3 regions of the Micromonospora sp. NPDC023956 genome follow, and region 2 is predicted to be linked to each of the others. Evidence: riboswitches for the same ligand, from Rfam matches in the RefSeq annotation. Region 2 holds a riboswitch; each other region holds the start of a gene.
The links. A riboswitch is a leader RNA that binds a small molecule or an ion and turns the genes downstream of it on or off. The one in region 2 is predicted to bind cobalamin.

Region 1: it holds a riboswitch for cobalamin, as region 2 does, so the genes downstream of both, AB0F58_RS03510 (iron ABC transporter permease) here and AB0F58_RS27590 (energy-coupling factor ABC transporter permease) in region 2, are expected to answer to the same signal.
Region 3: it holds a riboswitch for cobalamin, as region 2 does, so the genes downstream of both, bluB (5,6-dimethylbenzimidazole synthase) here and AB0F58_RS27590 (energy-coupling factor ABC transporter permease) in region 2, are expected to answer to the same signal.

Annotation. Positions count from the first base shown of each region.
Region 1 is NZ_JBEZZN010000002.1:225,776-229,038, forward strand. It holds gene AB0F58_RS03505 (ABC transporter ATP-binding protein) at 1-478, opposite strand, end outside; gene AB0F58_RS03510 (iron ABC transporter permease) at 475-1,509, opposite strand; cobalamin riboswitch at 1,553-1,737, opposite strand; tRNA gene AB0F58_RS03515 (tRNA-Thr) at 2,598-2,671, opposite strand; gene AB0F58_RS03520 (metallophosphoesterase) at 2,845-3,263, shown strand, end outside.
Region 2 is NZ_JBEZZN010000021.1:13,328-16,590, forward strand. It holds gene cbiQ (cobalt ECF transporter T component CbiQ) at 1-382, opposite strand, end outside; gene AB0F58_RS27585 (energy-coupling factor ABC transporter substrate-binding protein) at 382-699, opposite strand; gene AB0F58_RS27590 (energy-coupling factor ABC transporter permease) at 696-1,376, opposite strand; cobalamin riboswitch at 1,406-1,576, opposite strand; gene AB0F58_RS27595 (ABC transporter substrate-binding protein) at 1,870-3,263, shown strand, end outside.
Region 3 is NZ_JBEZZN010000002.1:422,329-425,591, reverse strand. It holds gene AB0F58_RS04435 (crotonase/enoyl-CoA hydratase family protein) at 1-587, opposite strand, end outside; gene AB0F58_RS04430 (EamA family transporter) at 776-1,690, opposite strand; cobalamin riboswitch at 1,756-1,957, shown strand; gene bluB (5,6-dimethylbenzimidazole synthase) at 1,994-2,620, shown strand; gene AB0F58_RS04420 (Rieske (2Fe-2S) protein) at 2,814-3,263, shown strand, end outside.

The sequences.
Region 1 (3,263 bases), on a different contig from region 2:
GGCCGCGGGCCAGGACGGCCCGGCGCCGCTCGCCGCCGGATAGCTGGTCGGCGACGGTGTCGATCCGGCCGGCCAGTCCGACGGCGTCGAGGGCGCCGAGCACGAGATCGCGCTCGGCGCGGCCACCGCGGGCCCAGGGACGGGTCTGCGGCACCCGGCCGAGGGCGACCATCTCCCCGACCCGCAGCTCGGAGGTCGTCACGTCCTCCTGAGGCACGTAGGCGAGCTGCCGGGCGCGTTCCCGGCTCCGGAGCCGCCGCAGATCGATCAGTCCGCCCCGCCCGTCGGCGATCAGCGCGGTTCCGGAGCTGGGGTGCAGCACTCCGGCCAGCACCCGCAGCAGCGTCGTCTTCCCGGCGCCGTTGACCCCGACGATGCCGAGCCGGCTGCCGTCGGCGACGTCGAGGTCGACTCCACGCAGCACGGTACGACCGCCCATCCGGGCGGAGACGTCGTGCAGGCGCAGGGCGGGGGTCATCGGTCACCACCGAACCGGTACGAACCTCGGCCCATGAGCAGCAGGAACAGGGGCGCCCCGAGCACGCCTGTCACCACGCCCAGGGGAATCTCCTGCGGTCGCACCACCACCCGGGCCAGCACGTCGACCCAGACGAGGAACACCGCACCCGCCACCGCCGCGACCGGCAGGACGACCCGGTGCCGGGCGCCCACCACCAGCCGGGCCGCGTGCGGAACGATCAGCCCGACGAACCCCACTCCCCCGCTGACCGCCACCAGCACACCGACGACCACGGACAGGATCACGAACAGCGCCGTACGCAACGCGGCCACGTTGATCCCGAGAGCTGCGGCCGTCTCCGGCCCGGCTGCCAGCGCGTCGAGCCAGCGATGCACCACCAGCAAGCCGGCCGCGAGGACGACGACGAACGCGGCGGGTATCACGAGCTTTTCCCAGGTGGCTCCGCCGACGCTACCCAGCATCCAGAACATCACCGAGTTCGCCGCGCGCTCATCGTCGCTGAGAAAGACCAGCAGCGAGGCAATCGCTGAGAACCCGGAGGAAAGGACGACACCGGAGAGCACCAGCCGGATCGGGGTCAGTCCGCCCTGCGCGGTGGCGATCAGCCAGATCAGCAGCGCGGATCCGACCGCCCCCAGCAGCGCCCCGGTCGAGACTGCGTAGAGGCCCAGCCCGGCAAGCGCGCCGGTGGTGAGGGCCGCGGTGGCGCCCACCGAGGCGCCCGAGCTGATACCCAACAGGTAGGGGTCGGCCAGTGAGTTGCGTACCAGGGTCTGCATGCCGGCCCCGGCGATCGCCAGGCCCGCGCCCACGACCAGCGCCAGCAGCGCGCGGGGCAGGCGCAGTTCCCAGATGATGACGTCCCAACGGCCGGCCGGCTCGCCGGAGAAACGGTCGGTGACCGCCGCGACGACCTCGGTGAGCGGGATTCGCTCGGAACCGAAGGCCAGCGAGGCGATCACGCTCAGGACCGACGCGACGGCCAGCACGAATAACAGCGGCCAGAACGGCAGCCTACGCCGGGGCATGATGCGGCCTCTCAAGTCTGGAGACTCTGATCGCGAGAGTCCACCGACGAGCATGTGAGCCGACAGGTCTTCGGACTTGGGGTCAACCGGCGGCACGGCCTTCCCAGAGAAGTAGTCTCCAGTGGCGAAATCGTGCCGCCGTCGCCCGTACCGCTGCGCGCCAGTCCCGGAATCTCACCGGAGTTCCCTGGCATCCCTCAGGATGCGGTCGACTCGACCGGGACAGTACCCGCACCAGGCGGATTCCGCCACCGAGGATCCCACCCTCGTGACATCGACCGTTGCTCTGCGTCGAGCCGCCACAGCGTGTGCGAGATTCCCCGCGATCGCCGGGATCTCAGCGGCCCGCAGATGACGACTGTTCCTTCAACGACCGCGTCCGCATCGATCGAAGAGTTCCAAGGTACGCCGAGGGTGAGCTGGCCACCCGCCCCCGGTCCGCCACTGGTTTCGGCCCGCTGCTGCGGCTGCACTTCAAGGACTGCCGGCACGCTGACCGGGTCAGCGAGGTCACCCGCCAGCCGCCGGCCACACCCGAGGGCGGTGGGGCGGCCCGGTCGAAGTGCCGCCGACAGGCCGGGCCGGATTCACGCTTCACTGCGGTCCGGTTGCCGACAGTTGTTCGGCTGGATTGGCTCAGGCGTGGTGGGCATCCTGTGCGGATGCGTTCACGACCTGCCACTGCTGTTCAGGAATGTGAGCCGGTGACGGGGTTCGCATACACGGATCCGGTGGAGAAGAAGACGCGGTCGTTGGACTTGGATGGTGGGACGCAGATCCCGGCCGGTGGAACTGCTCAGTAACTGGGTGGCCTGGATCTCGACGGGATTCTTGACGAGGGCCTCGGCAGGCGTTGCGTCGTGGGGCGACCCCCGAAGCCGCGCCCCCACCGAAGGAGCGCGACTCGGTGGTCTCGACGCCGAGCAGCGAGGCGGCGTGACGCACCGGCTCGGTGTCCTGCTCCGTCGGCACTGTCCTCAGGATTGTCCTCATATCCATCTGGCCCGATGCGGATGATCCGCGGCAGAGGGCGGCGGATACGACGAAGGCCCTGGTCAGATGTACTGACCAGGGCCTTTCGGTTGCCGAGCCGCCTGACGGAATCGAACCGTCGACCTACGCATTACGAGTGCGTCGCTCTAGCCGACTGAGCTAAGGCGGCAACGATCGTCAAGTGTACGGCACGCACCCCGCCCCGGTCCCCCGGGATCCCTCCGACGCCGTCCCCTCCGGGGCCGGGCAGCCGCACCTCACCCGGCGGTGAACCGGACAACTACGGTCGGACCGTCCAGCACCAGACAGCGTTACCCATCCGGGCCGGATACGCTCCGCGGCGTGAGTGACGACCGCCCCTCGCCCACCACCCCGCCGGAGGCGACCAGCGCCGACGGGGGTCACCCCCGCCGCCCGCGCAGCACGGAGCCCCGGGAGCTGGGCTTCACCCCCCGCAAGGCGGTGCCGTGGCTCGCGCCGTTCCTGCTGATCAGCACCGGCATCCGTACGCTGCTCGCGATGTTCTTCGGGGCGTACCTGGACAAGCGGGAGTTGCAGAACGCCTTCTCGGACGGGGTGTTCCGCCAGGTCGGGCCGGACGGTGGGCTCTGGCTGGACTACGTCGCCGACCTGGGCGACGGGTTCGACGCCACGTACTCGGTGGCGTACCTGATCGCCCAGCCCGAGCTGGACGTCGACGGGCACCGGCTGCCCCGCGCGCAGGTCCTGGTGATGGGGGGCGACCAGGTCTACCCGTCGGC
Region 2 (3,263 bases):
GGACGTCGGACAGCGGAGTGGTGGCGCTGAACAGCAACAGGCAGAGCAGGGCCGCCGCCGCTCGTCCGGTGGTCGTCGCCGCCACCCCGAACCCGGCCGGGTTCCAGCCCAGCCGGGTCGGGGAGTGCACGGAAACCAGCAGTGGCAGCGCGGAGGTGGCGATGAACAGCGCCGGCACCCGGGCCGCCCGCAGCAGCACCGGCACCGGAACCCGGGCCGGACCGACCAGCAGCAGTGCGGCGGCGGTGCCCGACAACGCCGCCCCCGGCCAGGTGGGCAGGACCACCGCGCACCCCAGCAGACCCAAGGCCAGCAGGGCCTTCTCGCCCGGGTGCCGGAGCCGCCAGGGACCGGTGTGCGCGGCGACGTCGAGGGCGAACACTAGCCGGCGGAGGCGTCGGCGTCGCGCATCCGCTGCCGGGTGCGGGCGACCCCGAAGTAGTAGCCGAGGAACCCGGCTCCCACCGCTGCCTGGAGGGCGAACAGCCCCGACTCGATCTCACCGGAGGGCGGCTCGTAGATGGAGGAGAACCACGGCTCGTAGTCCGGGTGGTCGGCGACGATCGCCTCCTCGGCCTGGGCGTCCGCCCCGGTGAACGGCTCCTCCGCGGAGCCGCCGAGCCCGAGCACCAGCGGGGCCACCGCCAGGGCGACCACCGCCAGCAGCAGGAGCAGGTTGATGCGTCCGAAGCGCTTCACGCGGGCACCTCCTGGGGCTTGCGCAGCACGCCGAGGCGCCGCAGTTCGTCGCCGCTGACGCGGGTGAGCAGTCGCACCACCAGCACCGACAGCAGCCCCTCGCTGATCGCCAGGGGGATCTGGGTGACGGCGAAGATGCTGCCGAACTTCGCCACCGCGCCGAGGAAGCCGGACGTCGGGTCGGGGAACGCCAGGGCGAGCTGCACGCTGGTGACGCAGTAGGTCGCCAGGCCGCCCAGCGCGGCGGCCAGGAACACCGCCACGTCGAGTCCACCGCCGAGGCGGCGGGTGAGCAGGTAGACGGCGTAGGCGACCCAGGGGCCGACGATCGCCATCGAGAAGATGTTGGCGCCCAGGGTGCTCAGCCCGCCGTGGGCCAGCAGGACCGCCTGGAACAGCAGCACGATGCCGCCGAGGACGCTCATCACCGGTGGTCGGAACAGCACCGCGCCGAGGCCGGTGCCGGTGGGGTGGGAACAGGACCCGGTCACCGACGGGATCTTCAGGGCCGAGAGCGCGAAGGTGAAGGCACCCGCCGCTCCCAGCAACAACTTCGACTCGGGGTCCTGCCGGACCTGCCGGACCAGGGCCCGGCTGCCGTGGACGACGAAGGGTGCGGACACCGCGAACCATGCCGCTGCCTGCACCGGGGGTAGGTACCCCTCGGCGATGTGCATCGAAGACCTTCCTCTCCAGCACCTCGTGGACGAGATCACACCGTCAAGGCCGGTCTCCTGGCTCCCGGATCGATGCTTCCTCCGGCCTTCCCAGGCCGTCGGCCTAGTGGCGCAAGTCGGAGGTCACTCCCCGGTCACAGTGGCGAGGGCCGCGCCGGTCTTCCACCGGCTTCCCGAGCACCTTGACGGCGAGAGGCTATCGACCGGCGACCGGCGGGGCAAGAGTGGTGATCCAGCAGGGTCGGAACCCGGCCGCCGCCACCCGCTCCGGTGCGGCACGAGACGCAGGTCAGCGGGGTCCGGCGGTGTGACCGTCGGACCACTATTGCCAACTGTTGGCAACTACGTAAGGATTGCCCCTGCGGTGCGCTCGCCACCGTCCCGACCGGTTCCCGGCCGGAACGGTGGGGCCACGTCCGGTACGGCGACGATCGGTTCCTGTGCCGAAGTGGCCGCCACCGCGCCACGTCGTCGACCAGGAAAGAGGAAGTCGTTGCGGTCTGCGCGGATGGTGGCGCTGCTCGCCACCGGTCTTCTCGCCCTGTCCGCCTGTTCGTCCCCGACGGACACCTCCACCGCTGACGGCGGCGCCCCGCTCGTGGTGGCGACGGCGGGCGAGCCGGACACGCTCAACCCGGTGCTCAACTACGGTGTCGACGGCGGCTCGCTGATCTTCGACGGCCTCGTCGCCCGCGACGACCGCAACCAGCTGGTGCCGGCCCTGGCCCGCGAACTGCCGACCGTGTCCGCCGACGGGAGGACCGTCACGGCGACGCTGCGCGACGGGGTGGTCTTCCACGACGGCAGCCCGCTGACCGCGCAGGACGTGGTCTTCACCTATCAGGCGGTGCTGGACCCGAAGGTCGACTCGACGCTCCGGTCCGACCTGGACATGCTCGCCTCCGTCGCCGCGCCCGACGCGTCGACCGTGGTCTTCACCCTGGAGTACGCCTACGCGCCGTTCCTCCAGCGCCTCGCCCTGGGCATCGTGCCGGCGAAGGCACTGGCCGGGCAGGACGTCAACAAGGCCGCGTTCAACCGCAAGCCGGTGGGCACCGGCCCGTACCGGGTGACCTCCTGGACCCCCGGCGACCGGTTGGTGCTGGCCGCCAACGAGCGGTACTGGGGTGGCAAGCCGGCCAACTCCGGCGTGGTGGTGGCGTTCGTCCCCGACGACAACGTCCGTGCGCAGCGCACGCGGGCCGGCGAGTTCGACGCGGCGGAGCTGGCCCCGAAGCTCGCCGCCGGGTTCGACGGACGGTCCGGCCACCAGGTGCAGCGGGTGCCCACCGCCGACTACCGGGGCATCATGCTGCCGATGGGCGGGCCGGTCACCGGCGACCCGGCGGTGCGCAGGGCGTTGCACGCGGCGGTGGACCGCTCGGCGATGGTGGCCGGCGTGCTCGGCGGGGCGGGGGAGCCGGCGTTCGGGCCGATCCCGCCGACGTCGGAGTTCGCCGAGCCGTCGATCGCCGGCAAGCCGTTCGCCGACCCGGCCGCGGCCACCGCCGCCCTCGACGCGGCCGGCTGGAAGCCGGGGCCGGACGGCGTCCGGGTCAGGGACGGCCGCCCGGCCGCCTTCTCCCTGATGTACCCGGCCACCGACAGCCTGCGCAAGGAACTCGCCCTCGCGGTCACCGCCGACGCGCGGAAGGTCGGCATCAAGATCACTCCCGAGGGCCTGACCTGGGACGCGATCACCCCACGGATGAAGACCGACGCGGTGGTCATGGGCTTCGGCACGCCGTACGACCCGGACTTCGTCTCCTTCAAGCTGTTCACGTCGACCTTCGCCGGCCAGGGCTTCTTCAACCCCGGCTCGTACCGGTCGGCCGTGGTCGACCAGGCCCTGCGGGACGCGCGGGCCACCGCCGACCCGGCGGTCCG
Region 3 (3,263 bases), on a different contig from region 2:
GCGCGGGCGATCTCGGCGGCCAGCCGCTCGGCCTCCGCGCGGGCCGTACCGGGCTCGACCAGCCGGTTGACCAGACCCATCGCGTACGCCTCGTCCGCCGGCACGGGTCGGCCGGTGAGGATCAGGTCCATCGCCCGACTCTCGCCGATCAGCCGGGGCAGGCGTACCGTGCCGCCGTCGACCAGCGGCACCCCCCAGCGCCGACAGAGGACACCGAGCACCGCGTCCGCCTCGGCGACCCGCAGGTCGCACCAGAGGGCCAGCTCCAGACCGCCGGCCACGGCGTACCCGGAGATCGCGGCGACGACCGGCTTGGTCAGCGACATCCGGGTCGGCCCCATCGGGCCGTCCCCCTCCGACTCCACGCGGTTGCCGCTCGGCGTACCGATGGCCTTGAGGTCGGCACCGGCGCAGAAGCTGCCGCCCGCGCCCCAGAGCACGGCAACAGCGGCGGCCGGGTCGGCCTCGAAGGCGCGGAACGCGTCGGCGAGCGCCCGCGCGGTCGGGCCGTCGACGGCGTTGCGGGCCGCCGGTCGGTCCAGGATCACCGTGGTCACCGGTCCGTCGCGTTCGACCCGCACACCCATCGGACCAGGATGCCCGGCACCGCCCCGCCGCGCCAGACGCCCGGCACCGTCGGCTCCCGGGCCCGTCGTGCCGTGCCGGTCGGATCCCGAGCCCACCGGCCCGGCCGGGGTCACCGCCATCCGGGCCCGCCGGCTTCCAGGGGCCGTCAGGTTCCGGGCCTGTCGGATCCAGGTTCCGGGCCGCCGGTTCAGGTCCGGTCGGGGCGGACCAGGGTGGCGCCGAGTGCGGCACCGACCACGCAGCCCACGCCGAGGAACTGCGGCCAGGTGAGCAGTTCGCCGAGGAGGACCAGACCGACCAGCGCGCCGATCGCCGGTTCGAGACTCAGCAGCACCGCGAAGACCCGGGCCGGCATCCGGCGCAGAGCGGACATCTCCGCCGAGTACGGCAGTACCGACGACAGCAGCGCCACGCCGACGCCGAGGAGCAGGATCCCCGGGTCGAGCAGTGCGCTGCCGCTCCCCGCGACGCCGAACGGCAGCACGGCGAGCGCGCCGACGGCCATGCCGAGGGCCAGCCCCCGGGTGCCGGGTACCCGCTTGCTGACCGCCCCGCCGAACACCACGTAGCCGGCCCAGCCGATCGCGGTGCAGACGCAGAAGAGCAGCCCGAGGCCGTCGACCGCCGTCCCGCCCAGGCCGCTGATCAGCAGGACGCCACCGCCGGCCAGCACCGCCCAGAGCACGTCGAGCAGTCGACGGCTGCCGGCCAGCCCCACCAGCAGCGGCCCGGCGAACCCGATGGTCACCGCCACGCCGAGCGGCACCCGGTGCAGGGCGGCGTAGAAGCTGAGGTTCATCAACGCGAGCATCAGGCCGAACCCGACCACCAGCCCGGCGGTACGCCAACCCAGCCGTAGTCCGGGACGGGCGATCGCGAGCAGGATCAGCGCGGCGAAGCCGAGCCGCAGCGTGGTGGTGCCACCGGGGCTGGTGGTGCCGAACAGGTGCTTGGCCACGGCCGCGCCGAGCTGGGTGGAGAACATCCCGAGCAGCATCAGCAGCGGCGGCGGTACGGCGTCCGGTCGACCGACCACACCGACGAGCCGGGCGACGGCGGTGGTGGGAGGCGGTTGCGGATGACGGAGGGCGTGCGCGTACATGGGTGCAGCATGCCGGCCGACCCGATCGGAGGGCGACCGTAATCCCGTCCTCCGGCTACCATGCTGGCGGCACGACACAGTGAGGTGCCCCGCGTGAGCGGGGAGAATCGGGAAGCCGGTGCGAATCCGGCACGGGCCCGCCGCGGTGACCGGGGAGCCACCGTCCACGCGCGAGCAGCGCAGCCACTGGTCCGGAAGGGCTGGGAAGGCGGACGGCACGGCGTCGATCCGGGAGTCCGAAGACCGGCCTCGCGTCACGCGCCCACCCCTGCCCGGGTGGGCCGAGCGCAGCGGGAGCCTGCCATGGACCTGTACGACGTCATCCACCGCCGTCGGGACGTACGCGCCCAGTTCACCGGGGAGCCGGTGCCCGACGAGGCCCTGCACCGGGTGCTGACCGCGGCGCACGCCGCACCGAGCGTCGGCTACTCCCAGCCCTGGGACTTCGTCGTGGTGCGCGACGACGACACCCGACGCCGGTTCCACGAGCACGTCCGGACCGAGCGGGACGTCTTCGCCGCCACCCTGACGGGGGAGGCGGCCGAACGGTTCGCCCGGATCAAGATCGACGGCGTGTTGGAGTCGAGCCTGTCGATCGTGGTCACCCACGACCAGTCGCGGGGCGGGCCGGCGGTGCTCGGCCGGCACGCCATCGCCGACACCGGCCTCTACTCGACCTGCCTGGCCATCCAGAACCTCTGGCTCGCCGCCACCGCCGAGGGGCTCGGCGTCGGCTGGGTCTCCTTCTACCGGGAACCCTGGCTGGCCGACCTGCTCGACATCCCGCCCGGCATCCGGCCGGTCGCCTGGCTCTGCCTCGGGCCGGTGACCCACTTCGAGGCGGTGCCGGACCTGGCCCGGCACGGCTGGCGGCAGGCCCGTCCGCTGGCCGAGGCGGTCCACCGGGATCGGTGGACGCCGCGCCCCTGAGGCGGTGACGCGGATGTGACCACGTCCGTCGGGTGGGGGCGGCCCGAGCAGGGAGCCGCCCCCCACCCCGGACCCGCTCGTGGCCAGTCGGTCACGGCGCCGGATCCCGGCCCCGTCCGCACGTGCGTCAGGCGGTGGGGAGTTCGTCACCGCCGCCCGGTTTGCGGGCCCCCGGACCGGGAAGTCGGTACGGGTGCGAGCACTCTTGATGAAGATCGAGCAGGCGACGGGGCTGGACCGGGTCGGCGACCGCCTCCAGCGGGCGGTGCAGGCCACCCTCCGCCCACAGCGCGTCCGTGACCTGCTGCACGGCGTGTGGCTGGGGCATCCGCTGCATCCGGCGCTGGTGCAGGTGCCGGTCGGGGCGTGGATCAGCGCCGCCGTTCTCGACGCCATGCCCGGCCAGCGCCGGGCGGCGACCGCGCTGGTGGCCGTCGGTACGGCCAGCGCCCTGCCGGCCGCCGTCACCGGACTCAACGACTGGGCGTCCCTGGACCGAGAGCAGCGCCGGGTGGGGCTGGTGCACGCCGCCTCGAACACCGTCGGGCTGGCCTGCTACGCCGGCTCGCTGGCCGCCCGGTTGACCGGTCGGCACAACCTCGGGCGGACGCTGGCCTACCTCGGCCTCGGCGCGGCGGGTGCC